2 linked regions of the Vreelandella piezotolerans genome follow. The protein of the gene in region 1 interacts with the protein of each later gene in a pairwise test. Links are inferred from orthologs where the notes say so. Each region holds a gene or a part of one and is shown on either strand. Other genes may lie near its edges.

Region 1 (7,603 bases):
ACGGTTCCATACGCTGCCCAGCTCCAGGCCGATGACGCCCGCGCCAATGACGCCAAGACGCTTCGGCGTTTCCTGAAATTCCAGGGCGCCGGTGGAATCGACGATTAGGCCTTCGGTCAGCGGGGTCGGCGGAATTTCCACTGGCACGGAGCCTGCCGCGATGACGATGTTATCGGCGTCATAAGTCGTGGTATTGCCGTCGAGGTCGGTGACTTCGACTTGCTTGCCAGAGATGACTTTACCGGTACCTTCGATGGCCGTAACACCATTGGCTTTGAACAGGCCAGAGATGCCGCCGGTCAAGTTCTTAACGATCTTGTCTTTGCGCGCCATCATCTTCTTGACGTCCATGGTCACGTCGCCGGCTTCGATACCCATGTCGTCGAAATCGTGCTTGGCTTCGACGAACTTGTGCGAGGCTTCAAGCAGCGCTTTGGACGGGATACAACCGACATTCAAGCAGGTACCGCCGTGAACGACGTTACCTTCTTTACCGATCCATTTTTCAACACAGGCGGCTTTCAGACCCAGCTGCGCAGCGCGGATAGCCGCTACGTAGCCACCAGGGCCTGCACCAATAACGATCACGTCAAACTTGTCAGCCATGTTGGCTCCTTTAGCTTGGTGGCCTCCTCCCGGGTGGATGACAGCGGGTAGGAGGCTGTGTGCGATTAACTCAGCGTGCTCAACACTAGCGAAGGCGGATCAGCGCGCTTCGTTATACGTCCAGCAGCAGACGAGCCGGGTCTTCCAGCAGCTCTTTAATCGTAACCAGGAATTGTACCGCGTCTTTGCCGTCGATCATGCGGTGGTCGTAAGACAGTGCCAGATACATCATCGGGCGAATTTCGACCTTACCGTTCACCGCCATCGGACGTTCCTGGATCTTGTGCATCCCCAGGATAGCGGTTTGCGGCGGGTTGATGATCGGGGTCGACATCAGCGAGCCAAAGATACCACCATTAGTGATGGTGAAGGTGCCGCCCTGCATTTCGTCGATGCCGAGCTTACCGTCACGCGCACGCTTGCCAAAGTCGACGATCGTCTTCTCGACGTCGGCAATTTTCATGCTGTCAGTGTCACGCAGAATTGGCACCACGAGACCACGATCCGTCGATACGGCAACACCGATGTCTTGGTAACCATGGTAAACGATATCGGTGCCATCGATAGAGGCGTTGACATCCGGGAAGCGCTTGAGAGCTTCGGAGGCGGCTTTTACGAAGAAGCCCATGAAGCCAAGCTTGGTGTCGTGGGCCTTCAGGAAGGTATCTTTGTACTGGGCACGCAGCGACATCACCGCACCCATGTCCACTTCGTTGTACGTGGTCAGCATGGCAGCGGTCTGCTGTGCTTGAACCAAACGCTTGGCGATGGTTTGACGCAGACGGCTCATCGGCACGCGCTTCTCGGCACGCTCACCCTCGACCGCTGGCGCAGCAGCGGCTTTAGCGGGTGCAGAGGACTTAGCCGCTTTCTTTGCCGAGCCCTCTTTGACGGCTTTCTGAACGTCTTCTTTCAGAATACGGCCGCCTTTGCCGGTACCTTCGATCTTGGACACGTCCAGATCGTGCTCAGCCACCATTTTACGTGCCGCCGGTGCCAGGATCTTGTCGCCGACTTTCTCGTCAGCGCCGTCGTCGTCGCTGCCGGACTTGTCTTCGGTGCTCGGTGCGCTGGCTTCGTCGCTGCCACCGCCTTCGACGAAGGTCGCCAGAATCGCTTCCGACTCTACCTGACTGCCCTCTTCGGCCTTGATCTCTTGCAGCGCACCGTCGGCCGGTGCCACGACTTCGAGTACGACCTTGTCGGTTTCGATGTCGGCGAGTACTTCGTCACGCTTGACCGCTTCGCCAACTTTTTTGTGCCACGTGGCAACGGTGCCTTCCTGGATCGATTCAGGGAAGCTGGGGGCTTTTACATCGTGCTTTTTACCGCCGCCAGCAGGCTTAGACTCTGCTTTTGGTTCGGTTTTTTCAGTACTGCTATCGCTTGAAGCGCTCTCTTTAGAAGAGCTATCTTCTTTGCTGGCAGACGCGTTGCCTTCGCCAATTTTGCCCAATACTTGCTCAGACTCGACGGTATCGCCCTCTTCGGCCATGACGTCGGTCAGGGTACCCGCTTCCGGTGCGACGACTTCGAGCACCACTTTGTCGGTTTCGATTTCAACAATCAGCTCGTCGCGTTCGACGCTGTCACCCGGCTTTTTATGCCACGCGGCCACAGTGCCCTCGGCAACGGATTCCGGAAAGGTTGGCGCTTTGATCTCAGTAGCCATGTCGTTTCCCTTATGTGTTCTCTAAACCCGGTGGGCGCTTATAGGTTAAAAGCGTCTTCCACCAGCTGGCGCTGCTGTTCAGTGTGGACGGACATGTAGCCCGCTGCCGGAGCAGCCGAGGCAGGACGCCCTGCGAATTTCAACTCACGTCCAAGGCCATCTTTCAACATATCGGCCACGGTACGCATGTGGTGCTGACTGGAGTACCAGGCGCCTTGGTTCAGCGGCTCTTCCTGACACCATACGATGTCTTCCACATTGGCATACGCCTGGAGCACTTCCAGAAGCTCTTCTTTCGGGAAGGGATAGAGCTGCTCTAGACGAATGATCGCCGTGTCGTCACGCTCGTTTTCAGCGCGCCAGTTGGCCAGATCGTAGTAGACCTTGCCTGCGCACATAATGACGCGGGTGACGTTGTCGGCGTCGAGATTCGCTTGATCCGGCAGTACCATGTGGAACTTGCCGTGGGCGAGATCTTCCAAGCTCGACACTGCTTCTTTGTGGCGCAGCAGCGACTTAGGCGACATGACCACTAGCGGTTTACGCAGCGGACGAATCACTTGGCGGCGCAGCAGGTGGAAAATCTGCGCTGGCGTCGTCGGTACGCACACCTGCATGTTGTGCTCGGCGCACAGCTGCAAGAAGCGCTCTAGACGGGCAGAAGAGTGCTCGGGCCCTTGGCCTTCATAGCCATGAGGCAGCAGCATGGTCAAGCCGCACAGGCGACCCCACTTGGTCTCACCGGAAGAGATGAACTGGTCGACCACCACTTGAGCGCCGTTGAAGAAGTCACCGAACTGCGCTTCCCAAATGACCAAGTCATTCGGGGCGGTGGTCGAGTAACCGTATTCGAATGCCAGCACGGCTTCTTCCGACAGGAAGGAGTCGTGGATGGTAAAGCGCGGCTGACCGTCGGCCATATTCTGCAGCGGTACATAGGTCGACCCGTCTTTCTGGTTGTGCACGACCGCGTGACGGTGGGAGAACGTCCCACGCCCCACATCCTGCCCGGTGATGCGGATAGGATGACCTTGGTCGAGCAACGTGGCGTACGCCAGGGTTTCTGCAAAGCCCCAGTTGAGCCCCATGCCGCCCGCCTGCATTTTACGGCGGTCTTCGTAGATTTTGGCGACCTGGCGCTGAACGTCGACACCGTCCGGTATTTCACACATCTTCGCCGCTAGCTGCTGAAGACGCTTCATATCGAAGGTGGTGTCGGCGTCACCGGTCCACTCGTGGCCAAGGTAAGGCGCCCAATCCACGAATAGTGAGGTGTTGGGCTCTTGGACCAGCGCATTGGCAACATGATTACCTGCAACAAGGTCATCACGGTAGGTTTCTACCATGGCCTTGGCATCGTCTTCAGTGATGACGCCCTGCTCGACCAAACGCTGCGCGTAAAGCGTACGTGAGGAAGCGTGGTCTTTAATCTTGGCGTACATCATTGGCTGCGTGCCTGACGGCTCGTCTGCCTCGTTGTGACCACGGCGACGGTAGCACACCAGATCGATCACGACGTCTTTCTTGAACTGTTGACGATAATCCAGCGCTACTTGTGTCGCGTGAATCACGGCATCAGGGTCGTCGCCGTTGACATGGAAGATCGGCGCCTGAACCATTTTGGCAATGTCAGTACAGTATTCCGTAGAGCGCGCGTCCAAGGGGTTCGAGGTGGTGAAGCCCACTTGGTTATTGATGACGATGTGCACCGTGCCGCCCGTCTTGTAAGCACGGGTCTGAGACATCTGGAATGTCTCCATCACCACGCCCTGACCGGCGAATGCAGCATCACCATGGACGTTGATGGGCAGTACTTTGCTGCCTTCGTCATCGTTACGACGATCCTGGCGAGCGCGTACAGACCCTTCGACGACCGGCGCAACGATCTCCAGGTGCGACGGGTTGAACGACATGGCGAGGTGGACTTCCCCACCCGGTGACATGACGTTCGAGCTAAAGCCCTGATGATATTTGACGTCGCCGGAGCCACGCTCGATGACTTTCTTGCCATCGAACTCGTCGATCAAATCCGCTGGGTTTTTACCCAAGATATTGACCAGCAGGTTCAAGCGACCACGGTGGGCCATGCCGATGACGACTTCTTTGGTGCCGTAACCACCGGCGCGCTGAATCAGCTCGTCCATCATCGGTACGAACGACTCACCACCCTCCAGACCGAAGCGTTTGGTGCCCGGGTACTTGGACGCTAGGTAGTTTTCTAATCCTTCCGCTGCGGTCAACCGCTCCAGCACGTGCTTGCGCACGTCATCGCTGAACTTGGGTGCGCTGCGTACCGATTCGAACCGACGCTGTAGCCAGCGCTTCTCTTCGGTATCGACGATGTGCATGATCTCGCAACCGATGGAGCGACAGTAGGTCTGCTCCAGCGCGTCGACGATGTCACGCAGCGGCGCTTTATCGATACCCAGGAAAAACGAGCCGGTTTGAAACTCGGTGTCGAGATCAGCTTTGGAGAGCTGGTGGAACGACAGGTCGAGGTCGGGAACGGGAGTGGGATTACGCAGCCCAAGCGGGTCGATATTGGCCTTCTGATGGCCACGGAAGCGATACGCGTTGATCAGCTGCAGGACTTTGACCTGCTTCTTGTTCTCACCGCTGTCGGAGGCGGCAGCTACCCGGCCCGGGCGGCTTTCACGGCCCAGTTGGTAGAACTGATCACGAATGGGGCTTAGTGGAACATCGTGGGAGGCACTGCCCTCAGGACGCGGCAGCTGATCAAAATAGCTGCGCCACTCGTCTGAGACAGAATCAGGATCGGCGAGGTACTGCTCGTAAAGCGCTTCCACGTAGTGGACATTGCCACCACTAACGTGAGAGGAACGCCACATCAACTCCATTATGCCTTGTTGCATCTCTCGGTCACCCTGCACTGATGGGGTGGTATCGGCATCGCTGCATGCATGCAACGACATCGCTATTGCCCTGCCGGCGGGGCGGGACGTTTGCCGGCGGCGCCGACCGGAGGCCGGAAGCCCTTGTTCATACACGTGGTTAAGACCACGTAGTTGCGACGCGTTTCTCATTCAGTTCATGCTCAAAAGCCGGTACTTAAAGCACCGGCTTTTAAACTTGGCTGACCACGGTGCGACGCGTCGCCGCACCGTGACGGCCCCTATGATAACAAGCGAAGCGCCACGATTTAAGTAGCTTTATGCTGCAACTTACGTGGTACACGCTTTTTCTTCATGGGATTAGATAGTTACGTAGCGTCCGCAAGCAACATTTCACGAATTTTACCAATTGCACGGGTCGGGTTAAGACCTTTCGGGCACACGGCAACACAGTTCATGATGCCACGGCAGCGGAAAACCGAGAACGGATCCTCCAAGCTGGTCAGGCGCTCACGGGTTGCGGTATCGCGGCTGTCGGCCAGGAAGCGGTAGGATTGCAGCAGGCCAGCAGGACCCACGAATTTGTCCGGATTCCACCAGAACGACGGGCACGATGTGGAGCAACACGCGCACAGAATACATTCGTATAGGCCGTCCAGTTTGTCGCGCTCTTCCGGCGACTGCAGGCGCTCAATGGCCGGTGCCGGGGTGTCGTTCTGCAGATACGGCTGGATACGCTCGTACTGTTTATAGAACAGCCCCATGTCGACCACCATATCGCGGATGACCGGAAGACCAGGCAGCGGGCGAAGTGTCAGCTTGTTGTTTTTCACGACGTCTGACAGCGGCGTGATGCACGCCAGGCCGTTTTTGCCATTCATGTTCATGCCGTCGGAACCGCAAACACCCTCACGGCAGCTGCGGCGATAGGCCAAACCGCTGTCTTGCTCTTTCATCAGATGCAGAACATCCAGCACCATCAGATCGCGGCCTTTGGTATCGACCTGAAACTCCTGCATATAAGGTGCGGAGTCGGTTTCCGGATTGTAGCGGTATACGGATACCTGAAGATTGGACATGGTGACTCCCTCTCGTCGGTGCGAAGATTAGTAGGTACGAACCTTGGGCTCGAACGTATCGACGGTTTTCGGCTTGAAGTTGACGTCGCGCTTCTTCAGCTCTTTGCTGGCCGGGAAGTAGAGCGAGTGTTTCAGCCAGTTGACATCATCACGGTCAGGGTAGTCGTAGCGCGAGTGGGCACCACGGCTCTCTTTACGCTCGAGGGCAGCAATCGCCGTTGCTTCTGCCACTTCCATCAGGTTGTCCAGCTCCAGCGCTTCGACACGAGCCGTGTTGAACGCGTTGGATTTGTCCGGCAGGTGCGCATTGGCAATGCGGCCACGCAGGTCCGCCAGCTTTTTGACACCTTCTTGCATGTTTTTCTCTTCACGGAATACACCGAAAGAGTTCTGCATGATGTCTTGCAGCTCGGCTTTCAGTGCCGGAATGCTTTCGCCACCCTCTTCGGATTCGTTCCAGCGCGTGATGCGCTTCATGGCGAACTCGATGTCCGACTCGGAAGCGTCGAGGTATTCGATACCTTCGTTCAGCGCGCCTTCGATGAACATACCCGCAGCACGGCCGAAGACCACCAAGTCGAGCAGTGAGTTACCGCCCAGGCGGTTGGCACCGTGGACCGATACACACGCCGCTTCGCCACAGGCGAACAGGCCGTTGACGATCTGGTCGTTACCATTTTCGTCTTGAGTGATCGCTTGGCCATGGATGTTGGTCGGAATACCGCCCATCATATAGTGGCAGGTCGGGACGACAGGAATCGGGTCTTTCGCCGGATCGACATGGGCGAAGGTCTTGGAGAGCTCGACGATCCCCGGCAGACGCTTGCCAAGGACTTCTTCGCCAAGGTGATCGAGTTTCAGGAAGACGTGATCACCCTTCTCGCCACAGCCGCGGCCTTCGAGAATCTCCATGACCATGGAGCGTGCCACCACGTCTCGACCCGCTAAGTCTTTGGCGTTCGGTGCATAACGCTCCATGAAACGCTCGCCGTCTTTGTTGATCAGGTAGCCACCCTCACCACGGCATCCTTCGGTCACCAAGGTGCCCGCACCGTAGATACCGGTCGGGTGGAACTGCCACATTTCCATATCCTGCATCGGGAAGCCCGCGCGCAGCGCCATGCCGATGCCGTCACCGGTATTGATCAGAGCGTTGGTGGTAGAGGCGTAGATACGACCCGCACCGCCCGTCGCCAGAACCGTGGCTTTCGATTTGACGTGCACCACTTCACCAGTTTCGATGCACATGGCGATACAGCCCACTACGTCACCGCTGGCGTTCTTGACCAGGTCGACTGCATACCACTCGTTCAAGAACGTGGTGTTGTTCTTGAGGTTGTTTTGGTACAGGGTGTGCAGCAGTGCGTGGCCGGTACGGTCGGCGGCTGCACAGG
Region 2 (7,098 bases), 2.6 Mb from region 1 along the record:
AGAGCGACGCCTCCAGCAGGCTGTGATGTTTGAACACACACAGTAGGTAGAGCTCTGCCCCGGTGAGCAGATGCAGACCAACGGCTTTTTCGAGCGCCTTGATGGCCCCCTTTGAGCCATCGACAGGGATCAAGATGCGATTGAACATCCGCGTTCTCCTTGTGACTGCTTAACGGAAGGCAACATCACGCAGGAACAGCGCAATTTGCGGGAACATGATCAGCAACGCCGCCGCCAGAATCAGCATGAAGATGAACGGTGGCGTGCCCTTGATCACCTCCCAATAGGGGCGTTTGAAGATCGCGATGGCGGTAAAGATATCGCAGCCAAAGGGTGGCGTGGCCGACCCAATCGCCACCTGTAGCGTAATCAGGATACCGACCAGTACGGGATCGAGCCCGGTGGCTGCAATCGCCGGGGCAAAAATCGGCGTCAATACCAGAATCACCACGATGGGGTCGACGAACATGCACGCCACGAAGAACGAAATACAAATGGCGATCAATACGCCCGTGGGTCCGGCCTCGTTGACCCCCACGGCTTCGAGGATCGCTTGGGGAATCTGCGCAAACGAAATGATCCAAGAGAAGCCATTGCCCACGGCCACCAGAATGAACACCACGGCGGTGATCAGGCCAGTAGACTTGGCGATGGTGTAGATATCGCGCATTTTCAGCGAGCGAAAGACGACGAACTCTAACAGCACCGCATACAGGACACAGGCGGCCGCCGCTTCGGTAGGACTGAAGATCCCGCCGTAAATGCCGCCCACGATGATCACTGGGAAGCCGAGCGGCCAGAGCGCTTTCTGAACGGCCGTGGCCCGCTCTTTCCAGCTTGAGCGCTCTTCGGTAGGCACGTCTTTTACGATGGCGTAAATGATGCAGTACGTGGAGAACATGAACAGGATAAGCAGGCCGGGACCAATACCGGCGATGAACAGCTCGCCAATCGAGGTGCCGGAAATGACCCCGTAAATGATCATGCCAATGCTAGGGGGAATCAAAAAAGCAATATCACTGGCATTGATGATCAGCGCCAGCGTAAAGGGATCGGAGTAGCCCGCTTTGAGCATCTTCGGACGCAGCGGCGAGCCTACCGCCACTACAGTGGCCTGGGTCGACCCCGACACGGCGCCGAACAGCGTACAAGAAGCCGCCGTGCTGACCGCCAACCCCCCTTTGATATGGCCAATGAAGGACATCACCATATCGATGAGGCGATTCGCAGACTGCCCTCGGGTCATGATGTCGGCAGCCAGAATGAACATCGGCACGGCGATTAGCGACGCCGGGCGTATGCCCGCCATCATCTGCTGAATCAGCGTATCCATTTGGCCGAAGCCGTTGAACATCATATAGAAGCCGATCACTGCCGCAGTGATCAGCGGGATCATCATTGGAAAGCCCAGCAGCAGCAGGGCAATCATGGTGACTACCATTATCGTCGTCATAGCGTTCCCCTAAGGTGCAATCCCTGCTTTACACTTCTGTTTCGGTGTCTTTATAGCCGTCTACCACCCCGGTAGAGAGGTAGACGTCTCGGGTGGTGAGATTCTTGATCGCGGTCAGTAGGTACTGAATCCCGGTGATCAAAAAGCCCATGGGCACCCAGACGTAGATGATCCATACCGGTAAGCCCAGCGACGGCAGTACGCGCCCTTTGCTATACAGGTCGAGGATGTACACTACGGAGTAGTAAAGCAGGAAGAACATCACCAGCGAGGTGAAAAACGCGATGCCGATCATTAGCACTTTGCGACCGCCCACCGGCAGCGCATCGTAAATCGCCGACATGCGAATATGGCGACCGTGGCGGGCAGCGTAGCCAATACCCGCAAAGGTGATCATGATGATCAGGATACGGTTCAGCTCGCCTGAGAACATGATGCTATTGCCGAACACGAAGCGGGCAACGACGTTGGTGACCGTATTCAGCGCCATTAGCAAAACCCCCATCGCCAGTATGACTGACTCGATTTTGCTAATTGCAGTGTCGATCACTCCAAGTACGCCGGGCAAACCCGAGCGGTAGTTCTTTTCGGACTCTTCTTCGGACATGGCCGTTCTCCTTTGAACGCAGCGTGGTCGCTTGCTCGATGGCGACGCGACCTTCCCATCACTGACACCGAACGGAGCAGGTTCGGCCTTGCTCATTTTGTAGCGTAATGGGTAATGACTCTTTTCGCTTCAACGCTGGATGGACGTAGATTTTTCTGTGTTCGCCCCCGCGAGCATGTGTTTTTTCGCTAGAGGGGTGGACAACAAAAAAGGGGCAGCGCTGGCTGCCCCTTGGCGACGTCATGTGATTAACGCAAGCGCGCTAACCGATTAGGACTCGCTTTCGACGGCTTCGAGGTCCGCTTTGAACTGCTCCAGCAGCTCGGCACCGCGCTCGCCCGTCATTTCGAGGAAGGCTTCCTCGACCTGCGGTGCGCGCTCGCGGAACGCTTGGATCTGCTCTTCGTTCAAGCGTGTCACGGTGACTTCGTCAGACGCTTCCTGGATTTTGGCCAGCGCTTCATCGGCTAGCCCTTTGATGTGCTCGATAGTGTGGTCGTAGGCCGCGTCCGAGGCGTTCTGGACCAGCTCTTTGTCTTCATCGGACAGGCCTTCGTAGAAGTCCTGGTTGGCCATCATCGCGGTGGTGAACCAACCGTGGCCAGTGAAAGTCAGGTGCGGAGACACTTCGTACAGACCGCCAGATTCGATCCAGAAGATCGGGTTTTCCTGACCATCGATGATGCCGGTCTGCAGGCCACCGTAGACTTCGCCCCACGGCAGCGGTGTCGGCGTCGCGCCAAAGGCGTCGTAGGTTTCCGACAGCAGCGGGTTGGTCATGGTGCGGATTTTCTTGTTATTCATGTCTTCCGGCGAGCTAATCGGCTCGTCGGTGGTGACCACCATTTCACCCTCGGGGTACATTTTTAGAAGCTCGAGACCCTGCTCGGCGTAAAGCTCCGGGAACATTTCATTGATGGCTTTACTCTCGTCGAAGAACGTTAGAACGGTCTCTTCGTCGGTCGGCAGCAGATACGGAATGAAGAAGATTTGCGCTTCTGGGATCAGCGCACCGGTAAAGCCAGGTGACTGATTGACGAACTGGAGGATGCCGTTTTGCGTCTGCTCCATGATGTCGTCGGACTCGCCCAGTTCACCAAAGCGGTAAACCTGTACGGTATGGTCGGAGTTATCTTCGATGTACTCCTTGAATGCGTAAGCGAAGACATCCTGCACGTCGCCTTCGTACTCTTCGTGTGCGTAACGCCAGTTATCTGCCTGAGCGGTCGCGCTCAAACCCAGCAGCAGTGCACCCACGCTTGCCGTGGTGAGCAACTTGGTGGTGACGGAACGAGTCGAAACTAATGTGCTTGCCTTCATGCAGAGTTCCCCTAGCAGTGGTAAGCGCGCCGTACGAGAGCGCAAGGATCTTAGTGTTTGTATATCCCGAGTCGCTCCACTTTTATTCAGCGTTTGTTCAGCCGCTAACACGCAGTAACGTCGTTCATTGCTGTGGGTTAGCGGACGATCGCCAGCGAAGCTAACACGGGTTATTCAAAAACAGCTTAATTTCAGGCTAGCGTGGTGATTCACAGCGGTCAAGCTGGCTTGCCAAGGCAAAAAGGGCCGCTCTCGTCCTCTCGCGCCCGCGTGGCGCGCGACACAAATCGTTGTCAAGCGGTGTCGAAAACAGCGTATCTTGCAGCCACTGTGCAACATTATGCTGGCTTATGTCGCTTTTTGTTAAGCGCGCGTCCGCGTCTGATGAGCCGAGCGCCCACTGCTGCCAACGTTGAAGGTTTTCACGCTCTGCCTGCAGCTCGGCACTCTGCAGCGTGGCACGCAACGCTTTGACGGCCTCGTTGTGGGCGGCTTCGGGTTTCAATCGGCGGCGAAGCGTTCGTAGCGTCGCCGTCACCTGCTGCTGCCAAGCCATGCGCTCGGCGCGTATGGTAGCGAGCGGGCCTGGCGAGGCCGCCAGACCCTGCTGATAGAGCCAGCAATGGAACAGCAGCTCACACACATCCACACCAGCCTCATCCTGCAACGTGAGGCAGGCCTGCTCGACGCCGGGCCTGGCATAGAGCGCCAAAGCAAAATCCCACAGCGGCCTCTGCTGCAAGCGCTGCAATCGGTTAGAATCGCGCATTGATTTACCCACTTTTTTCGGGAGAAAACATGATCGCACTGCGCCAAGTCGCCCTGCAACGGGGCACGCAAACGCTCCTAGAAAACGCCGATCTGACGCTCCATAACGGCGTCAAGGCCGGTATCATTGGGGCGAACGGTGCCGGTAAGTCGAGTCTATTCAAACTCCTGCTGGGCGAGCTGGGCCCGGATCAAGGCGACGTCGAGATGAGCGGTGGCCAGCGGATCGCCCACATGGCCCAGGAAGTGGAGGCGCTGGATCGCCCCATCGTGGAATACGTGCTGGATGGCGATCACGCATTGCGCAAGGCGCAAGCCGATTTGCTCGCCGCTCGGGAAGCGGGCGACGCCCATCGCGAAGCGGAGCTACACGGGTTGATCGAAACGCTGGATGGCTACACCGCCGAATCCCGCGCGGCCCAGCTACTGGTGGGGCTGGGCTTCGTCCAGTCGGACCTGATGCGCCCGCTTTCAGATTTTTCCGGCGGCTGGCGAATGCGGGTCAATCTTGCCCGTACGCTGTTCATGCCTTCCGACTTGCTGCTGCTCGATGAGCCGACCAATCACCTGGATCTGGATGCGCTGCTGTGGCTAGAGCAGTGGCTCACCCGCTACCCCGGCACGCTGCTGCTGATCTCTCACGACCGGGACTTTCTGGATGCCGTGTGCGACCACATCGTCCACATGCATCATCAAACGCTGGAACTCTATCGGGGCAACTACTCTCGATTCGAGCGCACACGGGCGGAGAAGCTCGCCCTGCAGCAGGCCGAAGCAGCCAAACAGCAGGCGCGCCGCGAAGAGATCGAGCGTTTTATCGCTCGCTTCAAGGCCAAGGCCACTAAGGCGCGTCAGGCGCAGAGCCGCGTCAAGATGCTGGAGCGCATGGAAGATATCGCCATGGCCCACGTGGACTCTCCCTTTCACTTCACCCTGCCCGCGGCAGATAAGACCTCTCACCCGCTGCTGGTGCTGGATCAAGCCACGCTAGGCTACCGCAGCCAGGCGGGCGACGTCGCACAACTCGACAAGGTGAACATTACGCTGCTTCCCGGCAGCCGGATCGGCCTGCTGGGACCCAACGGCGCGGGTAAATCCACACTGATCAAGTCGCTCACCGGCGAGCTGGCGCTGCTCGACGGCAAGCGCGTGCCCGGCGAGCACCTAGCGATTGGCTACTTTGCTCAGCATCAGCTGGAGGGGCTGGACGTGACCACGACGCCGTTCGTCCACGTGCAGCGGCTCTCGCCCACCGCCAGCGATCAAGAGATTCGCAATTTTCTAGGCGGTTTTGGTTTCAAGGGCGACGACGCCTTCGGGGAAGTCGCCACCTTCTCGGGCGGTGAGAAAGCGCGGCTGGCACTGGCGCTGGTCGCTTGGCAAAAACCCAATCTGCTGCTGCTGGACGAGCCGACCAACCACCTGGATTTGGAAATGCGCGAGGCGCTCACGGAAGCGCTGGCAGGCTTCGAGGGCACGGTCATTTTGGTCTCCCACGACCGTCACCTACTGCGCGCCACGGTCGATGAGTTTTGGCGGGTCGCCGACCACCGGGTCGAGCCCTTCGACGGTGACTTGGAGGATTACCGGGCTTGGCTCAAGGCGCGGTTGGAAGAGAACCGCCGCGACGCCCGTAGTGAAAAGAGCGAACGCCAGAGCCAACAGCCCAGCGGCGACCGTAAAGCCGCCCGCAAAGCAGCGGCCGAGCTGCGCGAAAAGCTGCGCCCTTTGAAAAAAGAGCGCGACAAGGCGGAAAAGGCCATGGAAAGAGCGCAGCACTCGCTAGAGGAGGTCGAGGCCATACTCGCCGACCCTGAGCTCTACACTGACGGCGCCCGCAAAGCGGAGCTGACCGATGCGCTGGCCAAGCAGGCAACGATCAAAGCGCAGCTAGACGACGCCGAGCAGGCGTGGCTCGCCGCCGAAGAGGCACTGGAAGCCATGGAAGCCGAATTGCTCGCCAGTGAGAGTGCCTAGAGCGCTAGCTCTCCAGCAGAAACGTGACCGGGCCATCGTTCGTCAGCGCAACCTGCATGTCCGCGCCAAACTGGCCAGTCGCCACCTGGGGCCAAGCAGCGCGCGCTCGATCGACGAGGTAATGAAACAGCCGCTGCCCCTCCTCGGGCGGCGCGGCGCTGGAAAAACTGGGGCGCAGCCCCTTGTGCGTGTCGGCCGCAAGCGTGAACTGCGACACCAGCAGCAAGCCTCCTTCGGCCTGCTGCAAGTTGTGATTCATCTTGCCCGCGTCGTCGCTGAACACGCGGTAATGCAGCAGCTTGTGCAGCAGTTTATCGGCCTCCGCCTCGCTGTCGCCTGTCTCGACACCTATCAGTGCCAGCAACCCGTGGTCGATCGCACCGATGGTGCTGCCATCCACCGTGACGCTGGCGTGTTTGACCCGCTGAATCAGTGCTTTCACGCTTACCCCTTTGTCCGTTCATTGGCGCTGTCGAAGAGGGCGAGTGTAAACTGAGGCGAGGGCTGGCCCAAGCGAGATGGTGCGTGGTCAGCCGCTATCCGTCCACGCCCAGTAGCGCGTCGCGAAACTCTTCACCCAGCGGGCGCTCGCCCAGCCAAATGCCGAACATCGCGCTGGCAAACTCGGCGCTGCTATCCTCGTAGAGCGTCTCACCGTTGAGGGCAAGGCGTAACTGCTCACCGTCCCAGCTCAACAGGTACCGATCGCCGGGAACCACATCCCGGTACCGTTGATTCAACTGCGCCATGTTCTCTTTCACCTGATTGAACTCGTAAAGCGTCAACGAATCGTTGAGCGTTTTCTCTGTCGCCTCGGCAAAGTCGTCGGCAGCAATCTCATGAAAGTAGGCAAGTTCCAAACGGCGGGGTACATCGCTTAACGGCTGAGGCTCGCGCTCCCCTTCCAACTGATAATACGCCCCCGCATAAGCGGTCCATATCATGTAACGAAATACGCCGCTTCCCAGCAGCA

Evidence for each region.
Region 2: the proteins of GYM47_RS05145 (region 1) and GYM47_RS17130 interact in binary tests that used the Escherichia coli proteins (3 or more experiments, as listed by UniProt). The link is inferred for Vreelandella piezotolerans from one-to-one orthologs.

What each region holds. Positions count from the first base shown.
Region 1 is NZ_CP048602.1:1,104,413-1,112,015, reverse strand. Bases 2,117-5,513 are described here. They hold GYM47_RS05145 (2-oxoglutarate dehydrogenase E1 component), read right to left. Parts: upstream 5,152-5,513; coding sequence 2,317-5,151; downstream 2,117-2,316. Other genes in these bases: GYM47_RS05140 (succinate dehydrogenase iron-sulfur subunit), read right to left, coding at 5,499-5,513; odhB (2-oxoglutarate dehydrogenase complex dihydrolipoyllysine-residue succinyltransferase), read right to left, coding at 2,117-2,278. Also shown: lpdA (dihydrolipoyl dehydrogenase), read right to left, coding at 1-606; more of odhB, read right to left, coding at 719-2,116; more of GYM47_RS05140, read right to left, coding at 5,514-6,209; sdhA (succinate dehydrogenase flavoprotein subunit), read right to left, coding at 6,237-7,603. UniProt on the Escherichia coli protein: E1 component of the 2-oxoglutarate dehydrogenase (OGDH) complex which catalyzes the decarboxylation of 2-oxoglutarate, the first step in the conversion of 2-oxoglutarate to succinyl-CoA and CO(2).
Region 2 is NZ_CP048602.1:3,722,301-3,729,398, forward strand. What follows is about bases 3,760-6,651. They hold GYM47_RS17130 (ABC-F family ATP-binding cassette domain-containing protein), read left to right. Parts: upstream 3,760-4,178; coding sequence 4,179-6,125; downstream 6,126-6,651. Other genes in these bases: GYM47_RS17125 (TIGR02444 family protein), read right to left, coding at 3,760-4,149; dtd (D-aminoacyl-tRNA deacylase), read right to left, coding at 6,130-6,567. In the rest of the region: GYM47_RS17105 (universal stress protein), read right to left, coding at 1-148; GYM47_RS17110 (TRAP transporter large permease), read right to left, coding at 170-1,453; GYM47_RS17115 (TRAP transporter small permease), read right to left, coding at 1,482-2,060; GYM47_RS17120 (TRAP transporter substrate-binding protein), read right to left, coding at 2,331-3,380; more of GYM47_RS17125, read right to left, coding at 3,577-3,759; GYM47_RS17140 (chalcone isomerase family protein), read right to left, coding at 6,662-7,098. UniProt on the Escherichia coli protein: Genetic data indicate it may be involved in ribosome assembly or function.